Regions from separate parts of the Streptomyces sp. NPDC088553 genome, predicted to be linked through region 1. Evidence: riboswitches for the same ligand, from Rfam matches in the RefSeq annotation. Region 1 holds a riboswitch; each other region holds the start of a gene.

The links. A riboswitch is a leader RNA that binds a small molecule or an ion and turns the genes downstream of it on or off. The one in region 1 is predicted to bind cyclic di-AMP.
Region 2: another riboswitch for cyclic di-AMP. It lies ahead of ACIP8Z_RS06590 (transglycosylase SLT domain-containing protein); the one in region 1 lies ahead of ACIP8Z_RS36565 (M23 family metallopeptidase).
Region 3: another riboswitch for cyclic di-AMP. It lies ahead of ACIP8Z_RS34550 (transglycosylase family protein); the one in region 1 lies ahead of ACIP8Z_RS36565 (M23 family metallopeptidase).

What each region holds. Positions count from the first base shown of each region.
Region 1 is NZ_JBIVMG010000016.1:148,632-158,994, forward strand. It holds gene ACIP8Z_RS36560 (M16 family metallopeptidase) at 1-1,091, shown strand, start outside; cyclic di-AMP (ydaO/yuaA leader) riboswitch at 1,292-1,457, shown strand; gene ACIP8Z_RS36565 (M23 family metallopeptidase) at 1,470-2,240, shown strand; gene ACIP8Z_RS36570 (GntR family transcriptional regulator) at 2,465-3,148, shown strand; gene ACIP8Z_RS36575 (HPr family phosphocarrier protein) at 3,315-3,596, opposite strand; gene ACIP8Z_RS36580 (GNAT family N-acetyltransferase) at 3,839-6,970, shown strand; gene ACIP8Z_RS36585 (DUF5998 family protein) at 7,011-7,607, shown strand; gene ACIP8Z_RS36590 (alkaline phosphatase family protein) at 7,607-8,812, shown strand; gene ACIP8Z_RS36595 (thymidine kinase) at 8,871-9,518, shown strand; gene ACIP8Z_RS36600 (hypothetical protein) at 9,621-10,055, shown strand; gene ACIP8Z_RS36605 (hypothetical protein) at 10,259-10,363, shown strand, end outside.
Region 2 is NZ_JBIVMG010000002.1:306,489-316,851, reverse strand. It holds gene ACIP8Z_RS06600 (hypothetical protein) at 1-15, shown strand, start outside; gene ACIP8Z_RS06595 (phosphoribosyltransferase family protein) at 133-1,422, shown strand; gene ACIP8Z_RS06590 (transglycosylase SLT domain-containing protein) at 1,416-2,318, opposite strand; cyclic di-AMP (ydaO/yuaA leader) riboswitch at 2,324-2,507, opposite strand; gene ACIP8Z_RS06585 (hypothetical protein) at 2,850-3,452, shown strand; gene ACIP8Z_RS06580 (phosphocholine-specific phospholipase C) at 3,538-5,562, opposite strand; gene ACIP8Z_RS06575 (DeoR/GlpR family DNA-binding transcription regulator) at 5,740-6,561, opposite strand; gene ACIP8Z_RS06570 (SIS domain-containing protein) at 6,710-7,633, shown strand; gene ACIP8Z_RS06565 (ketose-bisphosphate aldolase) at 7,739-8,575, shown strand; gene ACIP8Z_RS06560 (LysR family transcriptional regulator) at 8,633-9,514, opposite strand; gene ACIP8Z_RS06555 (DMT family transporter) at 9,586-10,363, shown strand, end outside.
Region 3 is NZ_JBIVMG010000014.1:54,822-65,184, forward strand. It holds gene ACIP8Z_RS34525 (NAD(P)/FAD-dependent oxidoreductase) at 1-364, opposite strand, end outside; gene ACIP8Z_RS34530 (exopolyphosphatase) at 735-1,649, opposite strand; gene ACIP8Z_RS34535 (DUF501 domain-containing protein) at 1,646-2,197, opposite strand; gene ACIP8Z_RS34540 (septum formation initiator family protein) at 2,239-2,709, opposite strand; gene eno (phosphopyruvate hydratase) at 2,828-4,114, opposite strand; gene ACIP8Z_RS34550 (transglycosylase family protein) at 4,483-5,208, opposite strand; cyclic di-AMP (ydaO/yuaA leader) riboswitch at 5,212-5,385, opposite strand; gene ACIP8Z_RS34555 (transglycosylase family protein) at 5,644-6,750, opposite strand; gene ACIP8Z_RS34560 (cytochrome P450) at 6,901-8,220, opposite strand; gene ACIP8Z_RS34565 (globin domain-containing protein) at 8,317-9,516, shown strand; gene ACIP8Z_RS34570 (nucleoside triphosphate pyrophosphohydrolase) at 9,575-10,363, opposite strand, start outside.

The sequences.
Region 1 (10,363 bases):
TCGACGCGCACGCCGACCACCCCGGCGTACGGGTCTCCCTGGAGGTTCCCGTCTCCCGGCTGCCCAAGGCGCTCGGTCTGGTCTCCGAGGCCCTGATCGCCCCGGCGTTCCTCGAGACCGAGGTCGAGCGCCTGGTGCGCAACCGCCTCGACGAGATCCCGCACGAGACGGCCAACCCGTCCCGCCGCGCCGCCAAGCAGCTCTCCAAGGAGCTGTTCCCGGCCGAGGCCCGGATGTCCCGGCCGCGCCAGGGCACCGAGGAGACCGTCGAGGCGATCGACGCCGCCGCGGTCCGCGCCTTCTACGAGGCGCACGTCCGGCCCGCCACGGCCACCGCCGTGGTCGTCGGCGACCTCACCGGTGTCGACCTGGACAAGGTCCTCGCCGAGACCCTGGGCGCCTGGACCGGCGAGCCGGCCGAGCCGCTCCCGATGCCGCCGATCACCGCCGACGACACCGGACGGGTCGTCATCGTGGACCGTCCCGGCGCCGTCCAGACCCAGTTGCTGATCGGCCGGGTCGGACCCGACCGCCACGACAGCGTCTGGCCGGCCCAGGTCCTGGGCACGTACTGCCTCGGCGGCACCCTCACCTCGCGGCTCGACCGGGTCCTGCGCGAGGAGAAGGGCTACACGTACGGCGTGCGCGCCTTCGGGCAGGTGCTCCGCTCGGACGGCCGGGGGAACGGCGCCTCGATGCTCGCCATCAGCGGTTCCGTCGACACGCCCAACACCGGTCCGGCGCTCGACGACCTGTGGAAGGTGCTGCGGACGCTGGCCGCGGAGGGCCTCACCGACGCCGAGCGGGAGACGGCCGTGCAGAACCTGGTGGGGGTCGCGCCGCTCAAGTACGAGACCGCCGCCTCCGTCGCCGGGACGCTCTCCGACCAGGTGGAGCAGCACCTCCCGGACGACTACCAGGCCCAGTTGTACGCCCGGCTGGCCGAGACCGGGACGGTCGAGGCGACCGCGGCCGTGGTCAGCGCCTTCCCCGTGGACCGGCTCGTCACCGTGCTCGTCGGCGACGCGGCGCAGATCGCGGAGCCGGTGCGCGCGCTCGGGATCGGTGAAGTGACCGTCGTGACCGGCTGATTCACGCCGCCGACACGGCAAAGGAGGGCCCCGACGGCATAGTTCGTCGGGGTCCTCCCCTTTGTCCGTATTTTGATCAAGGATGGTTGTATGCCCTGTGGCATGTCTTACAAAATGTGTGTCCGGTTGGTGATTGGAAGACGATCCGCATAGCGTCGGTGCGTCTGTTCGTCAGTTGCACGTGCCGCACCCGCGGCATCGGACAGACATCGCCGAGTCCCCGTCAGGCGCGAGCCTGGGGAGCCGGGGACCCACACGTAGTCCCTGGGGTGAATCGGGCGCCTTCGTCTCGTACGGAGGGGCTCGTAGGAGACCTTCCTGCTCCGAACCCGTCAGCTAACCCGGTAGGCGAGAGGGAAGGAAAGGATCAGCCCCTACATGGCGTTCACCCGTGCCACCGGGAAGCATCGTGCTCCGAGCCGGATGGCGCGCCGCGGCGTGGGCATCGCCGGCGCGGCGACGCTCGCCACCACCGGCGTCATCGGAACCCTCGCTTCCCCGGCGCTCGCCGCCGACACGGACCACCGCTCGCTGGAGGACACCGGTCTCACCAAGGTGATCACCGAGGACTCGCTCGCCGAGCGGATCGACGCCCAGGCCGCCGCCCAGGAGCAGGAGGCCTTCGAGGTCGCCGCCAAGGCGAAGGCCAAGGCCGAGGCGAAGCGCAAGGCCGAGGCCCGTGCCAAGGAGATCCGCGAGGCCGAGCAGCGCGCGGCCCGTGAGGCCGAGCGTCGCCGCCTGGCCTCCTTCCAGCTGCCCGTCGAGGGCACGTACGTGTCCACCGGTTACAAGACCGGCGGCTCGCTCTGGTCCTCCGGCAGCCACTCCGGCATCGACTTCCACGCCGCCTACGGCAGCAACGTCGTCTCCGTCGGCTCGGGCACCGTCGTCGAGGCCGGCTGGGGCGGCGCGTACGGCAACAACATCGTCATCCGGATGAACGACGGCACGTACACCCAGTACGGTCACCTCTCCTCCATCGGGGTCTACGTCGGCCAGAGCGTCGAGCCGGGTCAGCGGATCGGCATCTCGGGCTCGACCGGGAACTCGACCGGACCGCACCTCCACTTCGAGGCGCGGACGACGTCCGAGTACGGCTCCGACATCAACCCGATCGCGTACCTGCGCGCCCGCGGCGTCAACGTCTGATCCAGGACGGATCCAGGACGCCCCTCGCGCAGGGGCGGAGCTTCCGCCCCCCCCGCATCGCAAAAGCCCCGGCTCGTACAGAGCCGGGGCTTTTCGTCGGTCCCGCGACATCGATATTCCGCCGGGGCATCGGAAATTCCGGCGTGCTGCAATAGAGTCGCAGATCGGGCGCAGAACAGGCGCCGTCGGAATTGACTCGCGCAGACCAAAGGCGGAGGTCGGACATGCGCATTCCCGCGCACTCGGTATGCACGGCGATCCGGGACGACATCGTCTCCGGCGTCTTCGAGCGGGGCAGCCGGCTGACCGAGGACCAACTGGCCCGCCGGTACGGGGTCTCCCGCGTCCCGGTCCGCGAGGCCCTGCGCACCCTGGAGTCCGAGGGCTTCGTCGTCTCCCGACGCCACGCCGGGGCGCATGTCGCCGAGCCCACCGAGCAGGAGGCCGCCGATCTGCTCGACATGCGGGCGCTGCTCGAACCGCTGGGGGCGGCCCGCGCCGCCCAGCGGCGCACGGAGGCTCACCTCAAGGTGCTGCGCGGGCTGGTCAGGCTGGGGCAGGAGCGGGCCAGGCGCGGCCAGGGCGACGATCTGCGCTCACTCGGCGGCTGGTTCCACGAGACGCTCGCGCAGGCCTCCGGCAGCCCGGCCCTGACGGCGCTGCTGACCCAGCTACGGCACAAGATCGCCTGGATGTACGCGGTCGAGCAGCCCGAGCGGCCGGTGGAGGCCTGGGCCGAGCACGGCGCGATCGTGGACGCCGTGGCGCGCGGTGACGCCGAGCGGGCGCGGTCGCTGACCGCGCTGCACGCGGAGCGCTCCCAGTCGCTGCACCGCCTCAAGCGGCCGGACCGCGGGCGTGTGAGGGTTTCGCAACACGCAGTCAACACGGCGAGTTCCCGGAATTAACGTGCGCATCGTATACATGGAATAGGAATTCGGTGCTGCTGCTCCGTGCTGCCCTGAAAGGGCGGCGGTGGAAAAGCGAAAGGCCGTGACCGCCGGAATTCCGGCGGTCACGGCCTTTCGTCGTACAGGGGTCGTGCAGAGGTCGTTCAGAGAGGGACGACCCGGATCAGACGGTCTCGGGGAGCTCGTCCAGGCCCTCGGCGACCAGCTTCGCCAGGCGGTCCAGAGCGGCCTCGGCGCCGTCGGCCTCCGAAGCGAGGACGATCTCCTCGCCGCCCTGTGCGCCCAGGCCGAGCACGGCGAGCATGGAGGCGGCGTTCACCGGGGTGCCGTCGGACTTGGCGATCGTCACCGGAACGCCGGAAGCCGTGGCGGCACGGACGAAGATGGACGCGGGGCGGGCGTGCAGGCCCTCGGCCCAGCCGACGTTGACGCGGCGCTCAGCCATGGTGTTGCCCTTCAAGTCTCAAGCGGGTTGTCTAGACCAGTCTCTCACGGGATGCTGCGTGCTCGCGCCGACCTTCGGCCCGGATCGGACCGCCGTTCGGCCCTTCCTCGCCGAGCGCGGCGTGCTCCTACCTTGCACGGCGGACCCCCGCCGCGCGAGCGGTGCCGCGGCCGTGTCGCGGCCGGTGCCATCGCCGTGGCGCGACCCGTGCCACCACCGTGCCGCGGCCGTAGGCTGACCCCATGCAGAGCGCGTCGGACCAGCCGCCGGAGCACGACTACCCCGACCACTGGGAAGCGGACGTGGTGCTCCGCGACGGCGGCACCGCGCGCATCCGGCCCATCACGGCCGACGACGCCGACCGCCTCGTCAGCTTCTACGAGCAGGTCTCGGACGAGTCGAAGTACTACCGGTTCTTCGCCCCCTACCCGCGGCTGTCCGCCAAGGACGTGCACCGCTTCACCCACCACGACTTCGTGGACCGGGTCGGCCTCGCGGCGACCGTGGGCGGCGAGTTCATCGCCACCGTGCGCTACGACCGCATCAACGACCGGGGCCTGCCCGCCTCCGCCCCGGCCGACGAGGCCGAGGTCGCCTTCCTCGTCCAGGACGCCCATCAGGGACGCGGCGTCGCCTCCGCCCTCCTCGAACACATCGCGGCCGTCGCGCGCGAGCGGGACATCCGGCGCTTCGCCGCCGAGGTGCTCCCCGCCAACACCAAGATGATCAAGGTGTTCACGGACGCGGGCTACACCCAGAAGCGCAGCTTCGAGGACGGGTCCGTACGGCTCCACCTCGACCTCGAACCCACCGACCGCTCCCTCGCCGTGCAGCGCGCGCGGGAGCAGCGGGCCGAGGCCCGCTCCGTGCAACGCCTCCTCACCCCCCGGTCCGTGGCCGTCGTCGGCGCCGGGCGCGCACCGGGCGGCGTCGGCAGGACCGTCCTCCGCAACCTCCTCGGGGCCGGGTTCACCGGACGCGTGTACGCGGTCAACGCCGCGCTCGCCGGGAACGACGGGCCCGTCGAGTTCGACGGCGTCCCCGCCCACCCCTCCGTCGCCGCCATCGGCGACCCCGTCGACCTCGCGATCGTCGCCGTCCCCGCCGAACGGGTGCCGGAAGTCGTCGCCGACTGCGGCGAGCACGGCGTCCAGGGCCTGGTCGTCCTCTCCGCCGGATACGCCGAGAGCGGGGCCGAGGGGCGCGAGCGGCAGCGCCAGCTGGTCCGGCAGGCCCGCTCGTACGGCATGCGGATCATCGGACCGAACGCCTTCGGGATCATCAACACCGCCGCCGACGTCCGGCTCAACGCCTCCCTCGCCCCGCAGATGCCGGCCGCCGGGCGGATCGGTCTCTTCACCCAGTCCGGCGCGATCGGCATCGCCCTCCTCGCCGGTCTGCACCGGCGGGGCGCCGGGCTCTCCTCCTTCATCTCGGCCGGCAACCGCGCCGACGTCTCCGGCAACGACTTCCTCCAGCACTGGTACGACGACCCCGGCACCGATGTCGTCCTGCTCTACCTGGAGTCGATCGGCAACCCCCGGAAGTTCACCCGGCTCGCGCGCCGCACCGCCGCCGTCAAGCCGGTCGTCGTCGTCAAGGGCGCCCGGCACAGCGGCAGCGCGCCGCCCGGCCACCGCGTGCCCGTCACCCGTATCCCGCACGCCACGGTCTCCGCGCTGCTCCGCCAGGCCGGCGTCATCCGCGTCGACACCGTCACCGAGCTGGTGGACGCCGGAGTGCTGCTCGCCGCCCAGCCGCTGCCCGCCGGGCCCCGGGTCGCGATCCTCGGCAACTCCGAGTCCCTGGGCCTCCTCACGTACGACGCCTGCCTGACGGAGGGGCTGCGCCCGCTGCGGCCGCTCGACCTCACCACGGCGGCGGAACCGGCGGACTTCCGGGACGCCCTCGTGGCGGCGCTCGCGGACGAGACCTCCGACGCGGTCGTCGTGAACGCGATCCCGTGGGTCGGCGAGAACGGCGCCACCGAGTTCGGCGACGGAGAGGTCCTCGCGGCCTCCCTCCGCGAAGCCGTCGCCTCCGCCCAGGCCCCCACGAAGCCGGTCGTCGTCGTCCACGTGGAGATGGGCGGCCTCGCGGAGGCGCTCGCGGTCGCCACGAGCACCCGCCCGACGGCCCCGGGCCGGGGCGCGGCGGCCGCCGCGGGACCCCGGCCGTCCGGGCCCCCGGCCGGACCGGGGGCCGGGACCGCCGTCCCCGGGATCGTCCCCGGCGCCGAGCAGGCCGGCCCCGGGCCCGCCGTGCCCGGGGCCGAGACCACCGGCCTCCGGCCAGACACCCGCGGGGCGGGCCCCGGGCCGGCCGGCCGGGGTGTGGGCGGCGCCGTGTCCGCCGTCGGCGTCCAGGGAGCGGCCGCAAGCGCGCCGGCCCTCGCCCCCGGCGCCCCGGGAGCGACCCCGCCCGCAGCGGCACCTGCCCCCGCGTCCGGCGCCGGGTCCGTCGCTGCCGACGGCGACCCGGCGGCCGCGCCCGTCCCGCCCGCCACCATCCCCTCCTACCCCGCCGCCGAGCGGGCCGTGCGGGCGCTGGCCGAGGCCGTGCGGTACGGGCAGTGGCGGCGGCAGGCCGCCGAGCCCGGGCGGGTGCCCGAGTACGAGGACATCGACGAGCCGGGGGCCGCCGCGCTCATCGAGCGGGTGCTCGGCGGCGACGACGCCGACCCGCGCGGTGTGACCCTCGACACCGCGCAGGCGGGGGAACTGCTCGCCCGGTACGGCATCGCCGTCCTGCCCACGCTGCCCGCGCCCACCCCCGACGCCGCCGTCGCGGCCGCCGGCCGCCTCGGCTACCCGGTCGCCCTCAAGACGACCGCGCCGCACCTCCGCCACCGCCCCGATCTCGGGGGCGTACGGCTCGATCTGGCGTCCGAGGAACAGCTCCGAACCGCCTACGCCGAGCTGACCGAGGTCCTCGGCAAGCCCGAGGAGCTCCAGCCGGTCGTCCAGGCGATGGTGCCCCGCGGGGTCGACACCGTCGTCCGCTCCGCCATCGACCCGGCCGTCGGCGCCGTCCTCTCCTTCGGTCTCGCGGGCGCCGCGTCCGAGCTGCTCGGCGACACGGCCCACCGGCTGGTGCCGGCCACCGACCGGGACGTCGCCGAACTGATCCGCTCCCTCCGCACCGCCCCACTGCTGTTCGGCTGGCGCGGCTCCGCCCCCGTCGACACCCCGGCCCTCGAAGAGGTCCTGCTCAGGGTGTCCCGCCTGGTCGACGACCACCCCGAGGTGGTCGCCGTCTCCCTGGAGCCGGTGGTCGTGGCACCACGCGGACTGTCCGTCCTCGGCGCCACCGTCCGGCTGGCCCCGCCGCCGCCCCGCACCGACCTCGGCCCGCGCAGCCTGCCGAGCTACTGAAGGGCCTGAGGGGGCCCCACGGCCCCGTAGGATGGATTCCATGGCGAAGACCGGTACGACGACCCAGGGGCTGCGCGCGGCGATCGAGCGCAGCGGCTACTACCCGGCCCTCGTGGCCGAGGCGGTGGAGGCCGCTGTCGGCGGCGAGGCCGTCGCGTCGTACGTCGTGCACCAGGAGACCACCTTCGACGCCAACGAGGTCCGGCGCCACGTCACCGTCCTCGTGCTGACGCCGCACCGCTTCATCGTCAGCCACACCGACGAGCAGGCCGCCGACACCAGCTCCCCGACGCCGTACGCCACGACGTCCACCGAGTCCGTGAAGCTCGACCGGATCTCGTCGGTCGTCGTCAGCCGTGTCGTCGCCAACCCGGAGTCGTACACCCCGGGCACGCTGCCCCGCGAGGTGGTCCTCACCATCGGCTGGGGTGCCGTCTCCCGCATCGACCTGGAGCCCGCCGCCTGCGGCGACGCCAACTGCGACGCCGACCACGGCTACACGGGCAACGCCACCGCCGACGACCTCAGCCTCCGGGTGAGCGAGGCCGGGGACGGCCCGGACACCGTCCGGCAGACCCTCGTCTTCGCCCAGGCCCTGTCCGAAGCCATCGCGGCCACCGCCGCCCCGACGCGCTGATGGTGCAGCCGACCGCCGTGACGCACGGCTGGCCCGACGACCCGGTTCCGCTCGCCCCGGAGACCGCGCCGGTCCCCGAGTACGGCTTCGGCTCCCTCGGCGACGTGCTGCCGACGCTCGTCGCCGGCCAGGGCGTGCCCGGGTGCGACGCCCGGATCGCCGAGCTCTCCCCGGCAGACCGGAACTGCGTCTTCCTGATCGACGGGCTCGGCTGGGAGCAGATCAGGGCCCACCCGGACGAGGCCCCCTATCTGACCTCGCTCCTCGGCTCCTCGCGCGGGGGCACCGGCCGCCCGATCACCGCCGGGTTCCCCGCCACCACGGCGACCTCGCTCGCCTCCGTCGGCACCGGCCGTCACCCCGGTACGCACGGGCTGCCCGGCTACACCGTGCGCAACCCCGACACCGGCGAGCTGATGAACCAGCTCCGCTGGAAGCCGTGGACCGCGCCGCACGCCTGGCAGCCGTACCCCACCGTCTTCCAGCTCGCCCACGAGGCCGGGATCCACACCGCCCAGGTGTCCTCCCCGATCTTCGAGCAGACCCCGCTCACCAAGGTCGCGCTCAGCGGGGGAACGTTCCACGGGCGGCTCTCCGGCGAGGAGCGCATGGACTTCGCCGCCGAGCAGCTCGCCGCCGGCGACCGCTCGCTGGTCTACACGTACTACAGCGAACTCGACGGCGCGGGCCACCGCTTCGGCATCGACTCCGACGCCTGGCGCGGCCAGCTGATGTTCGTCGACCGGCTCGTGCAGCGGCTCGCCGAGCAGCTGCCGCCCCGCTCGGCGCTGTACGTCACGGCCGACCACGGCATGGTCGACATCCCCTTCGACGAGCAGCACCGCATCGACTTCGACGAGGACTGGGAGCTCCGCGCGGGCGTCGCCCTCCTCGGCGGCGAGGGACGTGCCCGGCACGTCTACGCCGTGCCCGGCGCCGAGGCGGATGTCCTCACCTGCTGGCGCGAGGTGCTCGGCGAGCAGTTCTGGGTCGCGAGCCGCGACGAGGCGATCTCGCTCGGCTGGTTCGGCGACGAGATCGACGAGCGCGTGTACGGGCGGATCGGCGACGTCGTCGCCGGGGCCCACGACGACGTGGCGATCACCGCCTCCGTGCACGAGCCGCACGAGTCCGCGATGGTCGGCATGCACGGGTCCATGACCCCCGCGGAGCAGCTCGTCCCGCTGCTCGAAGTCCGCTCCTGAACCCTCCGGAACTCCGGACCCCTTCCCCCTCCACGACCTGAAAGGTCCCCGTCCCGTCATGCCCGAGCTGGTCTTCTTCTCCGGAACCATGGACTGCGGGAAGAGCACCCTGGCACTCCAGATCGCCCACAACCGTGACGCGCGAGGGCTCCAGGGCGTGATCTTCACCCGTGACGACCGGGCGGGCGAGGGCAAGCTCTCCTCCCGGCTCGGCCTGGTGACGGAGGCCGTCGAGGCACCGCAGGGCATGGACCTGTACGCGTACCTCGTCGCCCAGCTCTCCCAGGGAGGCAAGGCCGACTACGTGATCGTCGACGAGGCCCAGTTCCTCGCCCCGGAGCAGATCGACCAGCTCGCCCGGGTCGTCGACGACCTCGGTCTCGACGTCTTCGCCTTCGGCATCACCACCGACTTCAGGACCAAGCTGTTCCCCGGCTCGCAGCGGCTCATCGAGCTGGCGGACCGCATCGAGCAGCTCCAGGTCGAGGCGCTGTGCTGGTGCGGTGCCCGCGCCACGCACAACGCCCGCACGGTGGGCGGCGAGATGGTCGTCGAGGGCGAGCAGGTCGTCGTCGGCGACGTGAACCGCCCGGCCGAGGAGATCGGTTACGAGGTGCTCTGCCGGCGCCATCACCGGCGACGGATGACCTCCGCATCGGCCCGGGCGGGGGCCCTCTCCCCGGACGTGCTGCCGGTCAACGGCTGAACCTCGCGGGGCCGGGCCCGTACGACGGGACCGGAGCGGGAGAGAAACGGTATCGGGGCGCTCGACTCTGGCGGAGTAGTTCTCTGCAGGAGGAGTCTTTCGATGAAACATCCCCCGGACCGGATCGACGTGGCCGAGGGGCTGCGCCACATCCTTCAGGAGCTGTCCGCCATCGAGCGGTCGGTCGAGGGTGAACGCGCGGGCCTGCCGGATGCCCGTACGGACGGAGAGGGGTCCTGGGACGGGCCCGAGTTCACCGTCGAGACCGTCAGCGACAACAGCATGCACACCGTGGTGGACATCAGGGCGCTGCGCGGTCCCGGCCAGCCCCCGGCCGACCGTGCCGGCCCCGACGAGGAAGAGGTCGCCGCGCTGCGCGCGACCGTGCGCGCGCTGCTCGATCTGGCGGACATCGGATCCGGGCGGGTGTGTACCACCGTGGCCCTCACCGAGCGGGGGCCACGGGTGGTCAGCTGTCGGCTGGGCGGCGGCGCGACCGTGTTCGCGCGCGAGCCGGGGGCGGGGGCGCCGGGCTGAGAGGGTCCGCCGGGAGCGCTTTCGGCGGACCGAGCGGGATTCCTCAGGAGGGTTGTACCCGGGCTGACCTGGCGTTCCCGGGTGCGTTCCCGTGCCGTACCGGAAGGCGGTATCGGCTCGGGAACGGTCCGGGAACGGGTCATCGGAGAGTACGTGGTGTCGGGAAGCAGAACCGGAGAAAACCACGTAAAGGGGATATGGCCATGGGACGCAAGTCGACTGGATTCGCCGGGATCGTCGTCGCCGCCGCTCTCGCCCTCGGGCTCGGGGTCACGGTGGATGCGGGTCACGAGCAGAGTCGGCCGGTC
Region 2 (10,363 bases), on a different contig from region 1:
CTCCAGTCCCGCTGACGGCCGGCTCACCCGCCCGCCGGGGAAGGGGCGTCTTACCCTGGAGGGACGGGCAGGGGACGGAGCACGGCGTTCCTTCCCGAGCCCGGAGCCGTGCAGGCGGAAGGACGGCGGGCCATGTTCTTCAGTGATCGCACCGACGCCGGTCGGCAGCTGGCCGCCCGGCTCGACCACCTCAAGGGCCATGACGTCGTGGTGCTCGGTCTGCCGCGGGGTGGGGTGCCGGTGGCGGCAGAGGTGGCCGACGCCCTCGATGCCCCGCTCGACATCTGTCTGGTGCGGAAGCTGGGGGTGCCCCAGCAGCCGGAGCTGGCGATGGGCGCGCTCGGCGAGGGTGGCGTACGGGTGGTGAACGAGCGGGTGCTCCACGAGGCCGGGGTCGGGGCGCGTGAACTGGCCGCGGTCGAGGAGCGCGAGCACGCCGAGCTCGATCTGCGGGCCCGCCGCTATCGGGGCAGCAGGCCTTCCGTTCCCCTGGGAGGCCGAACGGTCCTGGTCGTGGACGACGGTCTCGCCACGGGCGCCACGGCGCTGGCGGCCTGCCGGGTGGTACGGGCCCGGGGCGCCGCCCGGATCATCCTCGCGGTGCCGGTGGCGCCCCGCGGATGGACGGCCCGGCTCGGGGGTGAGGCCGACGAGACGGTGAGCGTGCACGCGCCGGAGATCTTCTACGCGATCGGACAGTTCTACCAGGACTTCACGCAGACCCCGGACGCGGAGGTCATCGCCTGTCTCGACCGGATCCGCGCCGCGCACGGACCGGTCGTCCAGGACGCGGACGTACGGATCCCCGTCGCCGACGGTGTCACGCTCGCCGGACGACTCGCGGTGCCCGAGGGCGCGACCGGCATCGTCCTGTTCGCCCACGGCAGCGGGAGCAGCCGCCACAGTCCCCGCAATCGGGCGGTGGCGGGGGCGCTCAACCGGGCGGGACTCGGAACGCTGCTGTTCGACCTGCTCACCGAGGCCGAGGCGGTCGACCGGGCGCATGTCTTCGACACCCCGCTGCTCGCCGGCAGGCTCGCCCGCGCCACGGAGTGGCTCGCCGGGCGGCCGGAGAGCGACGGTCTCCCGCTGGGCTACTTCGGGGCCAGTACGGGAGCGGCCGCCGGGCTGTGGGCGGCGGGCGACCCCGAGTCCTCCGTGGCCGCCGTCGTCTCACGCGGTGGCCGGCCGGACCTCGCGGCCGACCACCTGGCGCGGGTGAAGGCCCCGACGCTGCTCGTGGTCGGAGGCAGGGACGCGCTGGTCCTGGACCTCAACCGGCGGGCCGAGTCGCTGCTGCGCTGCGAGAGCCGGCTGGAGGTCGTGGAGGGCGCCACGCACCTCTTCGAGGAGCCGGGTGCCCTGGAGGAGGTGGCGGAGCTCGCCACCTCCTGGTTCACCGGGCACTTCCGGGATCAGTAGGCGCCGTTGACGTTGTCGATGGAGCCGTAGCGGTCGGCCGCGTAGTTGCAGGCGGCGGTGATGTTGGCGACCGGGTCGAACAGGTCCATCGACGTGCCGGGCACGTGATAGGCCAGGAAGGTCGGCTCGATGACCTGGAGCAGCCCCTTGGAGGGCGTGCCGGCCACGGCGTTCGAGTCCCAGAGGTTGATGGCCTGGGGGTTGCCGGAGGACTCCCGCATGATGTTGCGGTGGATCCCCTCGTACGAGCCGGGGATGCCGCGCTGGGCCATGATGTCCAGCGACTCGCGGATCCAGCCGTCGAGGTTGTTCGCGTACTGGGTGGCGGCGACGGGCACGGCCTGGACCGGAGCGGCGGCGGCCGCGGGAGCGGCGGCCGAGGCACCGGTGGTGGCGACGGCCGGGGTGGCGCTCCGGCGCTCGGAGCGGCTCGCCCGTTCGGTCGTGGCGGTCTTCTTCGCCTTCGTGGGAGCCGCGGCCTTCGCGGGAGCGGCGACCTTCACGGAACCCGGACGAAGCGTCAGTTCGAGGCCCGGGTGAATAAGTGACGGATTGTCACCCACGACGCTCTTGTTGGCGCGGTAAAGACCCTTCCAGCCGCCCTGAATTCCCTTCTTCTGGGCGATCAGAGAAAGCGAGTCGCCACTGACGACCGTGTAGGTGCGCGCGGCGGCGGGAGCGGCGGGAGCCTTCGCGGCGGCCTTCGTGGCGACCGGGGCGGCGGGGGCGGTGATGGTTTTGGCGGCGGTTTCCGGAGCTCCGGAGACAGGCGCGGCGCCGGCCACAGCCGGGGCGATGAGCGGGAGGGCGAGAGCGGCTCCGCCCGTGCCGACGAGCGCGAGTCCACGCGAGACGGGGCGGCGGCGGGGGCGGCGGTGCTTACCGTGAGCAGGCATGACGGGATTCCTCTCCGGCGCCTTCGGGGTGAGCTGTCGGGTTCGGACTGGAGATGTCCGGCCGCGCGCACGCGGCTTCACCCCGAGCCGTTCCGGAATCCGGGCCGGCGTATTCGTGGGTCCCCCGCTCCTGCCGTCGGGTGAAAGGGAGGTATTTCGAACGGTGGCAGGATTCGGCGATCCGCTCGAATGGAGGTGACCGTAGGCCAGTAATGCGACCGAGAACAAGAGGATCTGGGTCCAGGGGTCGGTGAAAGGATCACCGAATTCATGGAATTCAAGATCGAGGGCGACTCCCGCGCATCGAACTTCCTTGTCCCGCACGGCCTGCGCGGATTCCGATCACCGGGGAGTCTTCTGGAAAGTGAGTCGCATCACCAGGTGCTCAATGTCCGAATATGCACGTTAATTCTGTTAATGGGGTAGTGGGCGATAAGGCCCCGTTCGGCCGCGTGGGCACTCAAGGGCATAAGTCGCAAAACCGACATTCCTCGTGAAAGATGGAGTCACCCCGACCGAGGAGCCGCCCGGATGTCGCCCTCCGCCTCCCTGCTCACCCCCGAGACCCTCGACCGTGAGGCCGCCGCCCTCTACGAGAGCGCCACCTGGCAGCGGATCGTCACGGACTGGACCGAGCCGCCGGTGTCCGCGCCCGCCGTGGAGAGCTGGCGTGACCTGCTCACCGTGCCGGTGGAGCGGCTCGTCGCCGACGCGCTCGCAGCGCTGCCGCCGTCCCCTCCCGCCGAGCATCGGCTCCCCGGCCGGATCGGGGCCGTCCTGCCCGACCGGCTGCACGCCTGGCGCCGTGTCGGCCGGCCAGAGCTGCGCCCCTCGGTCCACCTCGGCTACGCGCGCCTCGTGCTGACGGAGTGGGGCTGGCAGAACGCCCCGTACAAGCTGCGAGACCGCCGCGGGGCCCGGTGTGTCTGCGGTGCCCTCCTCGCCGCGCACCGTCTCGGCTTCGGCAGCGCGGCCACGATGAACGAGGCGGCAGCCTGGATCATGGCCGAGCTCCGGTCGCGGGGGTGGCACGAGCTGATCGGGCCGTGGAACCGTGCCCCGGGCCGTACGGCCGCCGAGGCGGTGGCCCTTCTCGACGCGACGATCCACCGCGCGGCGCACGCCGGACGCTGACGGCCCTGACGCCCCATGCCTGATGGCCTGTCCGCAGGTGCGGGGCGGCGCCGAAGCGGCCGCCGCCCCGCATCCGGGGGCGGGATCAGCCGGTGATGCTCGGAGCTCCGGTCTCGATGTGACCGGTGTACCGGCGCGACCAGGTCCCGTCGATGTCGGCCAGAACGGTGAAGTCGTACCAGCCGTTGTTGTAGGCGACCGCGTTGAAGAAGTCCTCCCGTGTGGAGTTGGCCGGGACCGTGTAGGTCCAGGGGCCGTCGGTGCGGTAGGCGTTCGAGCGGATCGTGAAGGTCACCGGTCCGGCCGAGGTGTTGCTCAGCTTGAACCACAGGGCCGTCCGGCCCGTCCCCGCCTCGGTCGCGAACCGGGAGGTCACCTCGATGGCCTTGCCGGCCTTGGAGGCGTCCCCGATGAACCGGCGCAGGAAGCGGTTGGGGCCCATCATCGAGATGTCGTACTTGCCGGACCCCGATCCCAGGCCGATGTTGAAGTAGTCGGTGGCCGTGCCGCCCGGGTCGACGGTGTACTGCCAGGCGGCCGTGTCGCGGTGCTGGTGCGGGTGGATCGAGAAGTGGGCCGCCCGCTTGGCCTCGGTGCCCTGGTTCGTCATCGAGAACCAGGCGAGGATCTTGCCCGCGGCCCCGAACTCGAAGCGGTCGAGATTGCCGTTCACCTGGTACGGCAGGGCGCGGGCCGGCCGGGTGCCGGGCTCCTGTGCGGGCTGGGCGTTGTTCTGGGGCGCCGGGTTCGGCAGCGGACCGCAGGTCGCCTGGCCGATGACCTTAGCCGTGGAGGGAAGGCCGGCCGGTACGCCGTACACCGGATGGGCGAAGTCGAAGACGCCGGTCAGATCGCCCGTCACCTTCCGTCGCCAGGCACTGATGTTGGGGCAGGTGGCCGGGGTGCCGAGGGCGGTCGTCCAGGTCTCCATGAAGCGCAGCACCGAGGTGTGGTCGAAGACCTCCGAGCTGACCCAGCCGCCCCGGGTCCACGGGGACATGACAATCATGGGGACCCGGAAGCCCAGGCCGATCGGTACGCCGTCGAGGTACTCGCCCGGGGTGCCCGGGGGAGCGACCGGCGGCGGCACGTGGTCGAAGAAGCCGTCGTTCTCGTCGTAGTTGAGGAACAGCACCGTCGAGTCGAACACATCGGCGTCGGCGGCGAGCGCGCGGTAGACGAGGTCGACGAAGTGCGCGCCGTCCCCGGGCGGTGCGTAGGGGTGCTCCGAGAACGCCTCGCTCGCGACCACCCACGACACCTGGGGCAGGGTGCCCGCGACGACGTCGGCGCGGATCGCGGCGGCGATGTCGTCCGGGGTCGAGCCGGTCACCTTGGGGACCGAGCCCATGCCGCGGTCGTACAGCGGGTCTCCGGGCCGAGCGTCGGTGAACTTCTTGAAGTACGCGAGACCGTTGTCGCCGTAGTTGTCCTGGGCGTTCTGGTAGACCTTCCAGCTCACCCCGGCCCGCTGGAGTGCCTCGGCGTACGTCTCCCAGGTGAGTCCCGACTCGTCGCCGCCGTCCTTGCTGGAGCCGTCGATCTTCCCGCTCCACAGGAAGGTGCGGTTGGGGCCGGTGGCGCTCAGCGCCGAGCAGAAGTACGCGTCGCAGATCGTGTAGTGGTCGGCGAGCGCGTGGTGGAAGGGGATGTCCTCGCGGTCGAGGTGGCCGAGCGTCCGGGTGTTGCCCACGCCGGTGACCCAGTTGTCGAGGCGGCCCTTGTTCCAGGCGGCGTGCTGCGAGGTCCAGCTGTGCGGCAGGTCGCCGTTGCACTGGGCGAGGGTCTCGCCGTCCACACCGCCGGCGGGCGGGGTGTCGCTGAGCTTCCAGGGGTACTGGCGGCCGCCCCAGTTGGGCTGGTTGAACGTGCCCCAGCCGCCGGGGATGTTGCCCGCGGCGCGGTCGCCGAAGCCCCGTACACCGCGCAGGGTGCCGAAGTAGTGGTCGAAGCTGCGGTTCTCCTGCATGAGGATCACCACGTGCCGGACGTCGGTGAGGGTGCCGGTGGCCCCCCTGGCGGCGGCGGAGGCCCGGGCCGTCGGCAGCGCCGCGCCCGCCACGAGCCCCGCGCCGATGCCGACGAATCCTCTGCGGCTGATGGGAATCATGCTCCGCCTCTCCTGTCACGGTGTGCCCCGGCGGCACGTCGGAGACATGATGAGGGAGGGGAGCTTAAAGGTATACAGCCGTGCGGTAATTAGTGGATTAACAGCCCGGGGCGCCCTGGATCCAAGGGATATAGGGCTGTGGATTGGTCCAACTGCATACCAATGGCGTCCGAAGGTTCAGACGGCGAGGACCTTCACCCCGGCCTCGGTGAGCTGGGCGACCGCCTCCGCGTCGATGCCCGTGTCGGTCACGAGCAGATCGATCCGGTCCAGACCACAGATCCGCGCGAAGGCCCGGCGGCCCATCTTCGAGGAGTCGGTCACCACGACGACCCGGCTCGCCCGCTCCGCGAAGAGTCGGCTGATGCTCGCCTCGTCCTCCTGGTGCGCCATCACCCCCAGCCCGGCGTCGACCCCGTCGACCCCGAGCACCACCACGTCGAGCACGACCTCGTTGAGCACCCCGACCGTCAGGGGGCCCACCAGTTCATACGTCTGGGGGCGTGCGACGCCGCCGGTGGTGACGATCTTGATCTGCGGGCGCACGGCGAGCTCACCGGCGATGTTGAGCGCGTTGGTGACCACGGTCAGGGCGGGTCCGGAGTTCGCCGTTCCCGCCGTCCCGGCCGTCCCCGCGGTGTCGGCCCGGCCGCTCGCGAACCGCAGGGCGAGGGCGCGCGCCACCTCCGTCGTGGTCGTACCGCCGTTGAGTCCGACGACCTCGCCGGGGGCGATCAGGTCGGCGGCCGCCTCCGCGATCCGCCGCTTCTCCGCGGCGTGCCGCGTCGACTTGTAGCGCAGCGGCAGCTCGTACGAGACGCCGTGCGCGACCGCGCCGCCCCGGGTCCGTATCAACAACTGTTGCTCGGCGAGCTCGTCGAGGTCGCGGCGGATCGTGGCGGCCGACACGTCCAGTGCGGTCGCCGCCTCCTCGACCTCCAGCTTCCCCGAGGCGGCGAGTAGTTCAAGGAGCGTGTTCCACCGCTCGTGCTTGGACATGGGTCCCTCCCTCGGGCTCGTGCGCGCGTCCGATTCTATCTGTCGGTGGGCGCGGGACCTGGAAAGAGCATGCATGTTTCTGCTTGAATGGCATGGACTTCAAGCATCTTTCATCATTTCAGTGCACTCTTCTTGCAAGGAGACCGGCATGAGCACCACCCGTACCGCCGTGGAGATCGCGTCCCAGCCGACGACCTGGCGTCAGGCTGCCCGCACGCTGCCCCAGCACACCTCCGCGCTGCCCCGACGGGGCGAGCGGGTCGCGGTGATCGGCTGCGGCACCTCCTGGTTCATGGCCCTGGCCTACGCCGAGCTGCGCGAGTCCGGCGGCCACGGGGAGACCGACGCCTTCGCCGCCTCCGAGTTCCCCTACGGGCGCGGCTACGACCGGGTCGTCGCCATCACCCGCTCCGGCACCACCAGTGAGGTCCTCGGCGTGCTGTCCCGGCTGCGCGGCACGATCCCCACGGGCGCGATCACGGCCGATCCCACGACTCCGGTCATGGACCTCGCCGACGAGGTCGCCGTCCTGGACTTCGCCGACGAGGAGTCGGTGGTCCAGACCCGCTTCGCGACCACGGCGCTCGCCCTCCTCCGTGCGCACCTGGAGGCCGAGGACGCCCTGCCCGAGGGGGTGGCCACCGTCGAGGAGGCCGCGCGGGACGCCGAACTGGCGCTCGTCTCCCCGCTCGGCGAGGACGTCCGCGCGGCCGAGCAGTTCACGTTCCTCGGCATGGGCTGGACCTACGGTCTCGCCCTGGAGGCCGGTCTGAAGATGCGCGAGGCCGCGGGCGCGTGGACGGAGGCGTACCCGGCGATGGAGTACCGCCACGGCCCCATCAGCATCACCGGTCCCGGCCGGGTCACCTGGGGCTTCGGCGCGCTGCCGGCCGGACTCGCGGACGAGGTGCGCAAGGTCGGCGGCACCCTCGCCGAGAGCGACCTCGACCCGCTCGCCGAACTGATCCGGGCCCAGCGGCTCGCGGTGGCCGTCGCGGAGGCCCAGGGCCTGAACCCGGACACGCCGCGGAACCTGACCCGCTCGGTCGTGCTCACCGACGTCCAGGCCTGACCACCTCTGGGACCGGCCCCGCCGGGACCTCCGTCGCCGTGGCTCCGCCCCGCCCCCTGTGTCGCCCCGCCCCGCACCCGTTCACACCCCCGGAGAAGGACCACCATGCCGTTGACGCCGACCGATGAGATCGTCCGCCGCGCCCGCGCGGCGGGCACCGGTGTGGGGGCGTTCAACGTCCTCCAGCTCGAACACGCCCAGGCCATCGTTGCCGGCGCCGAGAGCGCCGACCGCCCCGTCGTCCTGCAGATCAGCGAGAACACCGTCCGCTACCACGGCGCCCTGGAGCCGGTCGCCCTCGCGTCCCTCGCCATCGCCCGCGCCGCCAAGACCCCCGTCGCCGTCCACCTCGACCACGCCGAGAACCCCGACCTCGTCCGCGAGGCCGTCGGACTCGGCCTGGGCTCGGTCATGTTCGACGCCTCCAAGCTCCCCTACGCCGAGAACGTGGCCTCGACCCGCGAGGTCGTGGAGTACTGCCACCAGCACGGCGTCTGGGTCGAGGCCGAACTCGGCGAGGTCGGCGGCAAGGGCGGCGCCCACACCCCGGGCGTACGGACCGACCCCGACGAGGCCCGGGCCTTCGTCGCGGCCACCGGAGTCGACGCCCTCGCGGTCGCGGTCGGCAGCTCCCACCAGATGCTGACCCGCGACGCGGTCCTGGACCTCGCCCTCATCTCGCGCCTGCGTGCCGCCGTCGACACACCGCTCGTCCTGCACGGCTCCTCGGGGGTGTCGGACGCGGACCTCACCGCCGCCGTCGCGGCGGGCATGACCAAGGTGAACGTCTCCACCCATCTGAACAAGGCCTTCACCCAGGCCGTCCGCACCCATCTGACCGAGCACCCCACAGCGGTGGACCCCCGGCACTACCTGACCCCGGCGCGCACGGCCGTGGCCCGCGAGGTCGCCCACCTCCTGACGGTCCTCTCACCCGCCTGAGCCGGTGACGCCACCAGGGCCCGTCCGCCAGGCAGGCCCTGGCCTCCTCGCGCCCGCTCACGCCTCCTGGAGCGCCGCGAGGAGGCCGCGTACGGCGGGGAGGGACAGCGAGGACTTCCGCACCGCCGCGTGGATCGAACGGACCGGCTCCGGCGCGCGGACCCGACGGACGACCACGTTCGGATGGCGGCTGCCCAGGCCCATCAGCGGGACCAGGCTGACGCCGAGTCCGGCCGCGACGAAACCCTGCGCGGTGGCGTACTCCTCGCACTCCACCGCGATGTCCGGGGCGAACCCGGCAGCCGCGCAGGCGTCGAGGACCGCGTCCAGACAGGGGCCGGGCCGCTCGCTGCCCACCCACGGTTCGCCGGCGAGCTCGGCCAGGTCGACGGCGGTACGGCGGTCCGCGAGCGGATGCCCCTTGGGCAGCACGGCGCGGTAGGGGTCGTCGAGCAGATGGACCAGCCGGAGGCCGTCGCCGGCCGCGTCCGGGCCGCCGCCCCGGGGTCGTACGACAAGGGTGAGGTCCGCCTCCTCGTCGGGCGGCGCGCCGTCGGCGATCCTCAGATCGACGCGTACGCCCGGGTGTTCGGTTCGGAACCGGGCCAGGGCGGGGGCCACGAGCTCCGCGCCCGCGGTGGCGAAGTAGCGGACCGAGATCCGCCCGGTGCGGCCCGCCCGCAGATCGGCGAGAGCGGTCTCGGCCTCGGCGACCTGCCGGCCGATGACCGCGGCGTGCTCGGTGAGCAGCCGCCCGGCGGCGGTCGGTCGCACGCCCCGGCCGAACCGTTCGAGCAGGGCGATGCCCGCCTCCTTCTCCAGGACACCGATCTGCTGACTCACGGCGGACGGGGTGTAGCCGAGGTTCGCGGCGGCGGCGGTGACGGAGCCGCTGGTGACGACGGCTCGGAGCACCTGCATGCGTCTCACATCCAGCATGTAGCACAGCTTAACGCTGGATACATGATTCATCGCTTGTCCTGTCGGATCGAGCGCGGGACGGTGAGGGCATGACATCGGCGATACGCATGGGCGTGCTGGCCCTGCTCTGGGGCTCGGGCTTCCTCTGGATCAAGATCTCTCTCAACGAGGGCCTCACCCCGGGGTGGATCACCTTCGTCCGGTGCGTGCTCGGCGCGGCGGTGCTCCTCGCGCTCGCGTACGGCGCCGGGCAGCGGCTCCCGCGGGACCGGGCCACATGGGGGCGGCTCGTCGTCGCCGCCTTCTTCTGCAACGCGCTGCCGTTCCTGCTCTTCTCGGTCGGAGAGCAGACCGTGGACAGCGGAGTGGCGGGCGTGCTGAACGCGACGACCCCGCTCTGGTCCCTCCTCATCGGCCTGGCCCTGGGGACCGAACGCCCGCTGCGCGCCACCCGGCTGACCGGGCTCGCCCTCGGCTTCGCCGGAGTGCTGCTGATCTTCGCGCCCTGGAGCCACGGCTCCGGCCTGATGAGCTGGGGCGCCCTCGCTCTCCTCGGCGCCTCCGCGAGCTATGCCGTGGCCTTCGCCTACATGGCCCGTCACCTCACCGGCCGGGGCACCGCGCCGCTGGCGCTCTCCGCCGCGCAACTCCTCACCGCGACCGGCCTGAGCACGCCCGCGCTCGCGGCAGGCGGAACGGCGACCGTGACCTGGGCGGGCGTCCTGGCGGTCGTCGTCCTCGGTGTCTTCGCCACCGGGCTCACCTTCCACCTGAACTACCGGATGATCGCGGAGGAGGGCCCGACCGCCGCCGCCACGGTCGGCTATCTGCTTCCGGTGGTGTCCGTGACCCTGGGCGCGCTGGTCC
Region 3 (10,363 bases), on a different contig from region 1:
TCGGGAAGGTACGGGAGACGGCGCCCATCGCGATGACGAGGTAGTCGAAAGGCAGCTCGTACGCCTCGCCGACGAGCGGCGCGATCGTGGCGACCTTGCGGTCCTGGTCGATGGTGGTGACCCGACCGGTGAGCACCTCGGCTCCGCGCACGACGCGTCGCAGCGGGACGACGACGTGGCGCGGCGAGATGCTGCCGGCGGCGGCTTCGGGGAGGAAGGGCTGGTAGGTCATGTACGACCGCGGGTCGACGACCGTGACGGTCGCCTCCGCGTAGCGCATCTTCTTGAGGATGCGCCGAGCTGCGTACAGGCCTACGTACCCGCCGCCTACTACGAGGATCCTGGGACGCTCCGTGGTGCTCATGAGATCGAGTATCCACCCCTCCTGAGGGGGGTGCTCGTGCGCCCCTTCACAAGGTCTCGGGACACCTCTGCTACACTCCGCCGCCCACGTGATCCATGTCATGGTGCTGCAAAGGAACCGGGGTGCGCGGGCGAACGTTGTTCACCCCTTGTGAACTGGCCTGGAGAGCCCCCGTTAACGCTGAACCACGGGGCCCGTTCACGCGATGGAAACATCGAGCGAATCGGCCCCCACGCCTGCGAAAGGGCCCTGAGACGCCACCCGAAGGACCCAAAGACCCCCCTCGGACGCCATCAGGGCCCTTTTCCTTGTGAAGAACTTCACGAACTTTCCCGACGACATGTCGCCGGGGGGCGTCGATAGGTGCCTGCTATGCGACGGATAGGGCGATCCCATCGAGGATGTCGTGCTCGCTGACGACGACCTCGTGGGCTCCGACCCGCTCGACGATCTCCCTCAGGACGAGTGCGCCGGCGATGATCACGTCGACCCGGCCGGGGTGGATGACGGGGATCGCGGCCCGCTCGGCGTGCGTGGAGGCGAGCAGCCGTTCGGTGACCTCGGCGACCTGGGCGGCGGAGATCCGGGCGTGGTGGATCTTCTCGGAGTCGTACTCCGGGAGCCCGAGGGCGATGGCGGCGACCGTGGTGACCGAGCCGGCGAGGCCGACGAGGGTCTCGGCGGTGTCGATCGGGACGGTCTCGGCCGCCAGGTCGAGCGCGGCCCGGACGTCGGCGCGGATCGCGTCGGCCTCCTCGGCGGTCGGCGGGTCGTGCCGGACGTGCCGCTCGGTGAGCCGGACGCAGCCGATGTCGACGGAGCGGGCCGCCTCGACGTGCCGGTTGCCGACGACGAACTCGGTCGAGCCCCCGCCGATGTCCACGACCAGCCGGCGGTCGTCGCCGTGCAGCTCGCCGGTGGCGCCGGTGAAGGAGAACGCGGCCTCCTGGTCGCCGGTGATCACCTCGGGTTCGACGCCGAGGATCTCCACGACCCCGTTCACGAAGTCCGCGCGGTTCTCGGCGTCGCGGGAGGCGGAGGTGGCGACGAAGCGGACCTTCTCGGCGCCCAGCTCCTTGATGACCTCGGCGTACGCGCGGCAGGCGGCGAAGGTCCGCTCCAGGGCCTCGGGGGCGAGCCGGCCGGTCTTGTCGACGCCCTGCCCGAGCCGGACGATCGTCATCCGCCGGTCCAGCTCGATCAGGTCACCGGTCTCGGGGTGGACGTCGGCGACGAGGAGGCGGATGGAGTTCGTACCGCAGTCGATTCCGGCGACCCGGGTCACTCCGCCCCCTCCTTCTTCTCCTCGTCCTTGTCCGCGCACGGCGTGACGCAGGCGCCCTTCGCCCACCACTCCGGCAGCATCGCGAGCGCCTCGTCGCCGAACGGGTTCACGCCCGGTCCGGCGGCAAGCGAGTGGCCGACGAGGACGTGCAGGCACTTCACGCGGTCCGGCATGCCGCCGGCGCTCGGGAAGCCCTCCAGGACCTCGATGGCGTCACGGCGCGCGATGTAGTCCTCGTGCGCGGCCCGGTAGGCGGCGGCGAGCTCCGGGTCGGTGGCGAGCCGGGCCTGCATCTCCTTCATGACCCCGTTGGCCTCCAGGGTCCCGATGGCCGAGGCGGCCCTGGGGCAGGTCAGGTAGTACGTGGTCGGGAACGGCGTGCCGTCGGGGAGCCGGGGCGCGGTCTCGACGACGTCCGGGTTGCCGCACGGGCAGCGGTGCGCGATGGCGCGCAGGCCGCGGGGCGGCCGGCCGAGCTGGAGCTCGAAGGCGGCGATGTCCCGCTCGGTGGGCTCGGTGCGTTCGGTCTGCGGAGGGGGCGTTTCCATGTTTCTCTCGGTTGCCTTGCTCGTCTGGTGCGGAGGAGGGGTCAGGGGCGGTCGGCGCGGTCGACGCCGTCCCAGAGGTTGTCGTACCAGGGGCGGTCCGCCGCGCCCTGGTCGCCGCGGGGCCGTTGCTCCGCGGCGGGGTCGTTCACGGTGAAGCCGGTCTCGCCGGGCAGCACGTAGTGGAGGTGCTCGCGGGCGAGGCGGCGGACGTAGGCCGGGTCCTGGAGGCGGGCCTTCTCGTCCCTGAGTTCCTCGACCCGGCGGGCGGCGTCGGCGGCCCTGCGCTCCTGCTCGGCGATCTCGCCCTGCTGGGAGACGTAGCTCCGCATCGGGTAGGCGAGGGCCACGACGAGGGAGCAGACGACCAGGGCGAGGAAGGCCGCGCGGCCGGTGAGCCGGGAGCGGCGGGCCTGGCGGCGGGTCTGGGAGCGGTAGACACGGGCGGCGGTCTGCTCGCCGAGCAGTCTGATCCGGGTCGCGGTGGAGAACCGGTCCCGGTCCTTCGCGGCCATGTCGTGTCGCCTCCCCTGTTCACGCGGACGTCCCCGCACACGGTACGGGACCGAGTACGGGGACGTACGGAAGCCGCCCTGCGGAGGGGCTCAGCCGTCGATCAGCCTGGCGGGGTGATCAGCCCTTGAAGCGCGGGAAGGCGCTGCGGCCGGCGTAGACCGCGGCGTCGTCGAGGATCTCCTCGATGCGCAGCAGCTGGTTGTACTTGGCGACGCGGTCCGAGCGGGCCGGGGCGCCGGTCTTGATCTGGCCGCAGTTCACGGCGACCGCGAGGTCGGCGATGGTGACGTCCTCGGTCTCGCCGGAGCGGTGGGACATCATGCACTTGAAGCCGTTGCGCTGGGCGAGCTCGACGGCGTCGAGGGTCTCGGTCAGCGAGCCGATCTGGTTGACCTTGACCAGGAGGGCGTTCGCGGTGCCCTCCTCGATGCCGCGGGCCAGGCGCTCCGGGTTGGTGACGAAGAGGTCGTCGCCGACGATCTGGACCTTGGTGCCCAGCTTGTCGGTGAGGACCTTCCAGCCGGCCCAGTCGTCCTCGTACAGCGGGTCCTCGATGGAGACCATCGGGTACGCGGAGACGAGCTCCTCGTAGTACTCGGTCATCTCGGCGGCCGAGCGGGACTTGCCCTCGAACTCGTACTTGCCGTCCTTGTAGAACTCGGACGCGGCCACGTCGAGCGCGAGCGCGACGTCGGAGCCCGGGGTGTAGCCGGCCTCCTTGATGGCCTCGACGATGAGGTCGAGGGCGGCGCGGTTCGACTCGAGGTTCGGCGCGAAGCCGCCCTCGTCGCCGAGGCCGGTGGAGAGGCCCTTGCGCTTCAGGACGGCCTTGAGGGTGTGGTAGATCTCGGCGCCCCAGCGGAGGGCCTCGGAGAAGGACTCCGCGCCGATCGGGGCGATCATGAACTCCTGGATGTCGACGTTGGAGTCGGCGTGCGACCCACCGTTGAGGATGTTCATCATCGGAACGGGCAGCAGGTGCGCGTTCGGGCCGCCGAGGTAACGGAAGAGCGGGAGGTCCGAGGCCTCGGACGCGGCGTGCGCGACGGCGAGGGAGACGCCGAGGATGGCGTTGGCGCCGAGGGAGCCCTTGTTCTCGGTGGCGTCCAGGTCGAACATGGCCTGGTCGATCAGGCGCTGCTCGGTGGCGTCGTAGCCGACGAGCTCCGGGCCGATCTGCTCGATGACGGCGAGGACGGCCTTCTCGACACCCTTGCCCAGGTAGCGGTTCGGGTCACCGTCGCGAAGCTCGATGGCCTCGAACGCACCGGTGGAGGCGCCGGACGGAACAGCAGCACGACCGGTGCTGCCGTCGTCGAGGCCGACCTCGACCTCGACCGTGGGGTTGCCTCGGGAGTCCAGGATTTCCCGGGCTACGACGACGTCGATGGACGGCACGAGCATCTCCTTTTTGGGATGTGACGCTGGATGTGACGCAAGGTCGGTGCAGGGTCGCTTGGCCTTGCGACAAGAGCCTAACCGGCTCGGGGGCTCCGGCCAGCCGGGCGCCCGCCCCCTGGGACGAAAAAGGACCCAAGGGCATGCATGTCGGGACGAAGGGCCCCAGAACTACCGGCCGGTAACCGGGGCGGGCCGCCCGGTTCTCCCGCGAGCCCTCCTCCTGGTACCGCTGCCGGTCCCTCCGTACGCCTCCGGAAACGGGGGAACCCCGGCCCGACGCGCACGGGGGATGGGCGCGTCGGGCCGGGGTGGTCACCGCGGGAGGGTCGGAGGGGCCGCGTGAGCCGCCGGACTCACGCGGGCCGCCGGGCTCACTTCAGGTGAAGCTGCTGGCCCGGGTAGATCAGGTCGGCGTTCTCGACGACGTCCTTGTTCAGCTCGAAGAGCTTGGCCCAGCCGCCCTTGACGCCGTGCGCCTGGGCGATCTTGCTGAGGGTGTCGCCGGCCGCGACCTTGTACTCGCCGTCACCCTTCTTGACCTTCTTGCCGGTCGGGGTGGTGACGGTCTTCTTCGCGGCGGCCTGCGGAGCGGCCTGCTGCTGCGTGGCCTTCTTCGGGGCCTGGCGCTGCTCGCTGCGGGTGGTCGGCTGCTCGGCCTTCCGCTCCTGCTTCGGCTGCTGGGTGCTCTGCTGCGGCGCGCTCTCGGCGGCGCCGGTGTTCGGCGAGGCGCTGGAGAGACCCACGCCGCAGGACGGCCAGGCGCCCTTGCCCTGGCCCGCGAGGACCTTCTCGGCGATGGCGATCTGCTGGGACTTCGACGCCTGGTTGGCGGTCGAGGCGTAGGCGGTGCCGCCGTACGCGGCCCAGGTGGAGGCGGAGAACTGCAGGCCGCCGTAGTAGCCGTTGCCCGTGTTGATGGACCAGTTGCCACCGGACTCGCACGCGGCGACGGTGTCCCACTCGGAGACCGTGGCGGCCGAGGCGGTGCCCGCGGTCATCAGCGGGGCGGCGACGGCGACACCGGTGACGCCGACGAGCGTGACGACCTGGGTGGCCTTGGAGGGACGGCGGTGTTTGCCCTTACCGGAAAACAGCATGGAGATTCTCCTCACCGACGCCTGTGAGGTGAGCTGTCGGGTTCGGGCCGGAAAGTTGCCCGGCCGCGTGTCCTAGCACGCGGCTTCACCCCAAGCCGTTCGCCGGCCGTCTGTCTCAACGGCCGGGACCGGCACTTACCTTGGGTCCCCCACTCCTGCCTTCGGCGCTTGCGCGACGACTGTTCCCATCGGCCGACGGCAGGATTCGGCGTTTCGGTCGACGGGGCCCGCGGTGGCGAGCGGTGACGACCGTAGACACAGACCCACCGGAAGTTCAAAGAGGCGTATTGCGGAAATAACGCCCCTACTTGCCTTCCGGTGGGGGGTGTTTATGCAGGTGAGAGGTGACGGAAGCGAAGTTTGCGGGCGTGACACGCCAGTTGGGGCGAAGAGACCCATGTCTCACTTGCCCAGAACCGGACATACGCCCCCGAATCACTCCGCCGACGCGGTCGAACCCGTCGTCAGGTCGAGAGCCTGACCAGGGAGGATGAGGTCCGGATCGAGGCCCACCGTCTGCCTGTTGGCGTCATAGAGGGCCGTCCAGCCGCCGGGGAGTTCGTTCTCCTGGGCGATGTCGGACAGATTGTCGCCCGGCTGTACGAGGTAGGCGCCCGACTTGCCCTGACTGTCCGTTGCGTCCGATTCCTTCGAGGCGTCAGCCGGGGACCCCTTCAGAGGGCTTTCGGTCAGCTTGTTACCCGATGAAGCATGTCTACCCGAATCGACAGAACTGTCCGGGTTGCCGGTTTCCTCCGGGGCGGCGTCGCCCCGGTGCTTCCCGGTTCCGGGAGTGGCCGACGACACGTCATCCGTCGGCCCGCCGGGCGCGGTGGCCCCCGGCGCGGTGGGCGTACCGGGCGTAACCGGCGTAAGGGACTCATCGGGCGCGCCCGGTGTGGTGGGCACGGTCGGGTGGCTCGGGTCCGTCGACACGGAGGGGCTCGCCGGGGTGGTCGGCGTGACGGGAGCGGTCGGCGAGACGGGCGCGGCGGGTGCGGTGGGCGAAGCCGTCCCCGTGGCCTTCTTCGCGTCCGCGGACGCCTCGGCCTTCTCCGGGGACCCCTCCGAGGCCCCGGGGAGGCCGGTGGTCCAGTTCGACTCGGGAACCGGCCCCGTGGGGGCCTTGGGGACGCTCGCGGGTCCGGGGTCCACGCCGGGCGACGTGCCGTCGTTCGTCAGGCCGGCGATCGGCGCGCAGGTGGCCCACTCGGTGGAGCCCTTGGCAAGGGCCTTCTCGGCCACCGCGATCTGCTGGGCGCGGCTGGCCAGGTCGGGGCTGGGCGCGTACGCCAGACCGCCGTTCCGCTCCCAGCTGTCCTGGGTGAACTGGAGTCCGCCGTACATGCCGTTGCCGAAGTTGGCGCTCCACTGGCCGCCGGACTCGCACTCGGCGACCCGGTCCCAGGTGGCGGCGTCGGCGGCGGAGGCGGACCCGGTGGCGAGCAGCGGGAGCGCCATGGCGGAGCCGGTCACGCCCGCGGCGACGACGATGGCGGGGGCCTGACGGGGGCGACGGTGACGTCCGTTCCCGGAACGCATAGGGGCGCCTTTCGCGTGACGACTGTGTGGACGGCCCGAGTTGCCGAACGTGGCTGAATTACTCAACGACGTTGACGAACCGGGCTGACGGGGAAGGTAGCCGTATTCGAACGCTCATCACAAGTCGATGCACCCGCGATCACGCGAAGATCACAGTTCTGATGAACCGTCACTTCGTGGAGGTCGTGCGGAAGGGGAGAACTCCACCGGAAGCGTGCGCAATCCGCGCATGATGAGCCCTCCGCGCCAGCGCAGTTCCTCGGGATCGGCGGCAAGTCGCAGGTCCGGAAGCCGAGTCAGCAGGGTGGCGAGCGCGGTCTGTCCCTCCAGCCGCGCGAGCGGCGCGCCGAGGCAGTAGTGGATGCCGTGCCCGTACCCGAGGTGCTGGTTGTCGCGCCGGGAGAGGTCCAGCGTGTCCGGCCCGTCGAACCGGTCCGGGTCCCGGTCCGCGGCGGCGAGCACCACGAGGACGGGGTCGCCCGCCGGGATGTCCTGCCCGCCGATGCTGAGCGGCTCGGTCGCGTACCGCCAGGTGGCCATCTCCACCGGCCCGTCGTACCGCAGCAGCTCCTCGATCCCGGTCTCCAGGAGCCCGGTCTCCCCCGCCGCGATCGACGTCTGGAGCAGCTCGCGCTGCGCGGGGTGGCGCAGGAGCTGGTACATGCCGTTGCCGATGAGGTTGACGGTCGTCTCGAAGCCGGCGAAGAGGAGGATGAAGGCCATGGCGGCGGCCTCGTTCTCGGTGAGGTGCTCGCCGTGGTCGGAGGCCTTGATGAGCCCCGAGATGAGGTCGTCCGCCCCTTCTTGCCGCAAGCCTTCCCGCTTCCGGTGAATCAGCTCGGCGAGATAGCCGCGCATCTTCTTCACCGACCGCGCGACCCCGCCGCGCGGGCCGCCGCCGTGCCGGATCATCATTCCGGCCCAGTCGCGGAAGTCGTCCTGGTCCTCCTCGGGCACGCCGAGCAGGTCGCAGATCGCGTAGATGGGGAGCGGGAAGGCGAACTCGTGGATGAGGTCGGCGCTCCCCTTCTCCACGAAGGCGTCGATGAGCCGGTCGGTCAGCTCCTGCACGCGGGGGGTGAACTCGGCGACCCGGCGCGGGGTGAAGGCCTTCGAGACGAGCCGCCGCAGCCGGGTGTGGTCCGGCGGGTCGATGTTGAGCAGATGCGTCATCAGCTCGGCCTTGCGCTCGCCCGGGATGCCCGTCTTCCCCTTGGCGTGCGGGGACTCGTCGTGGTGCGCGGGGTTCTTGGAGAGCCGCTGGTCGGCGAGGGCCTGCCGGGCGTCCCCGTACCGCGTCACCAGCCAGGCCTCGACCCCGCTGGGCAGCGTCGTCCGGTGCACGGGCGTGTGCTCGCGGAGCCAGGCGTACGCGGGATAGGGATCGCTCGCGAACTCCCAGGTGAAGAGCTCGGGCGCGGGGGGCGACGCGGGGCAGGAGGCGGGACCGGTTCCGGGGGTGGTGCTCACTCCCCGACCGTACAGGGCGGTCCGGAAGGTGAGGTCTGTCGGATCCTGTGATCAAGAAGGGGGTGGTGCCCTAGATTCTTGTCGGTGGATCCTCAGATGCTCAGAACCACGTTCGCGGTCGTCGAGCGACGGGCCGAACACGCCGTCACCTTCTTCTACTCGCATCTTTTCTGGAACAACCCGGCCATGCGCGAGCTGTTCCCCGCGGACATGCAGCCCCAGCGGGACCGGCTCTTCGCCGCGCTCACCCATGTGGTGACCCATCTGGAGTCCCCGGGGCTCGCCGCGTACCTGGGGCAGCTGGGCCGCGACCACCGCAAGTTCCTCGCCTCCCCCGCGCTGTACGCCGCCGTCGGGTCGAGCCTGCTCGCCGCCTTCGCGCACGCCGCCGGGGCCGCCTGGAGCCTGCAGGCCGAGAAGGCCTGGACCGAGGCGTACGGGCACGTCGCCGATCTGATGCTGGCGGGCGCCGAGGAGGCGGCCGGGGCCGGGGAGCCGGCCTGGTGGGACGCGGGCGTCGTCCGGCACGAGCGGTACGGCGAGGACCTGGCCGTGCTCACCCTGCGGCCACGGCAGCCCTTCCCCTTCCTCCCCGGGCAGTACGTCAGCGTCAGCTCGCTGCGCGTCCCGCGCGTCTGGCGCACGTACTCCCTCGCGGACGCGCCCCGCCCCGACGGCACGGTCGAGCTCCATGTGAGCCGGATCCCGGGCGGCGCGATGAGCACGGCCCTCGTCGACGAGACGGGCCCGGGCGAGACGCTGCGGCTGAGCGCGCCCGGCGGCGGCCTCACCGCGTGCACGGAGCCGGGCGGACTCCGTACCTATATATCCGCGGGTACGGGCTGGGCGCCGGTGAAGGCGCTCCTCTCCGAGGCGGCGGAGGCCGAGCCGGAGCTGAAGGGCCGGCTGTTCATGGTGGCGCGCGCGAAGGAACATCTGTACGGCCGGTGGGACGCGGAGCGACTGAAGAAACGTCTCAGCGGACTCAGCGTCACCTACATCACCTCGGCCCCCGGCCACCGCAAGGACCAGGCGACCGAACGGCTCCTCCAGGCACTGCGGGCCTGCGTCCACTGGCCCTCGCACGACGTGTACCTCGCCGGCCCGCCCGGCTTCCTCACCGAGGTCGCGGAGGCGCTGGTGGAGCTGGGCACCGACCCGTACCGGATCCACCACGACACCCTGCAGCCCGTGGGCCGCTTCACCGCCCGCCCGAACACCGCGGCGGAACGCCTCCTGGGCCCGCCGCCCCCGCTGTGGCACAACCCGGGCGCCCGGGTACCGCGCGAGCCGTGACGCCCGCCGCCGTCGCCCGAGCCTGAGCCAAGCCCGAGACCGAGCCGGCCGCGAACGGCTACGCCTTCACACCCTCCGCCGCGCGGATCGCCTCCCGGTACGTCCGGGCCGCCGCGCGCAGCGCCGCCTCCGGGTCCACGCCCTCCGCCTCCGCGCGGACCGCGAGGGCGAGCAGGTCGTAGCCGATGCCCCGCTCCGCCGGGAGCACCACGTCGAGGCCCGCCGCGCGCGCCCGGCCGCCGAGCTTCGCGGCGAGCGCGAGCCCCGGCTGCCCCAGCGGCACGCCGTCCGTGACGGACTCCCGCTGCTTCTCGATCGCCTTGGTGCGCAGCCAGTGGGCGCGTACGTCCTCCGGCGTCTCCGCCGTCGCGTCCCCGAAGACATGCGGGTGCCGGTGGATCAGCTTCTCGACGAGGGCGCCGGCGACGTCGTCCACGGAGAAGGGGTCCTCCGGGTCCTCCTCGGCGATCCGGGCGTGGAAGATCACCTGCAGGAGGACGTCCCCGAGCTCCTCGCGCAACGCGTCCCGGTCGTCGTCCTCGATCGCCTCGACGAGCTCGTACGCCTCCTCGATGCCGTACTTGACGAGCTCCTTGTGCGTCTGCCGCGAGGACCACGGGCACTCGCGCCGGATGCGGTCCATGATCTGCACGAGGTCGAGGAGCCGGGCGCCGGGCAGGTCGTACGAGCCGGGCAGCAGTTCCAGGTCGGGCATCGTGAGGCGGCCCGAGCCGGCGAGCCGGGCGAGGCCGTCGGTCAGCGCCCGGTCGCCCTCGCCCGAGGGCAGCAGCAGGACCGTACGGCCTCCGGCGCATGCCTCGACGAGCTCTTCGGCGGTGGGCCTGAG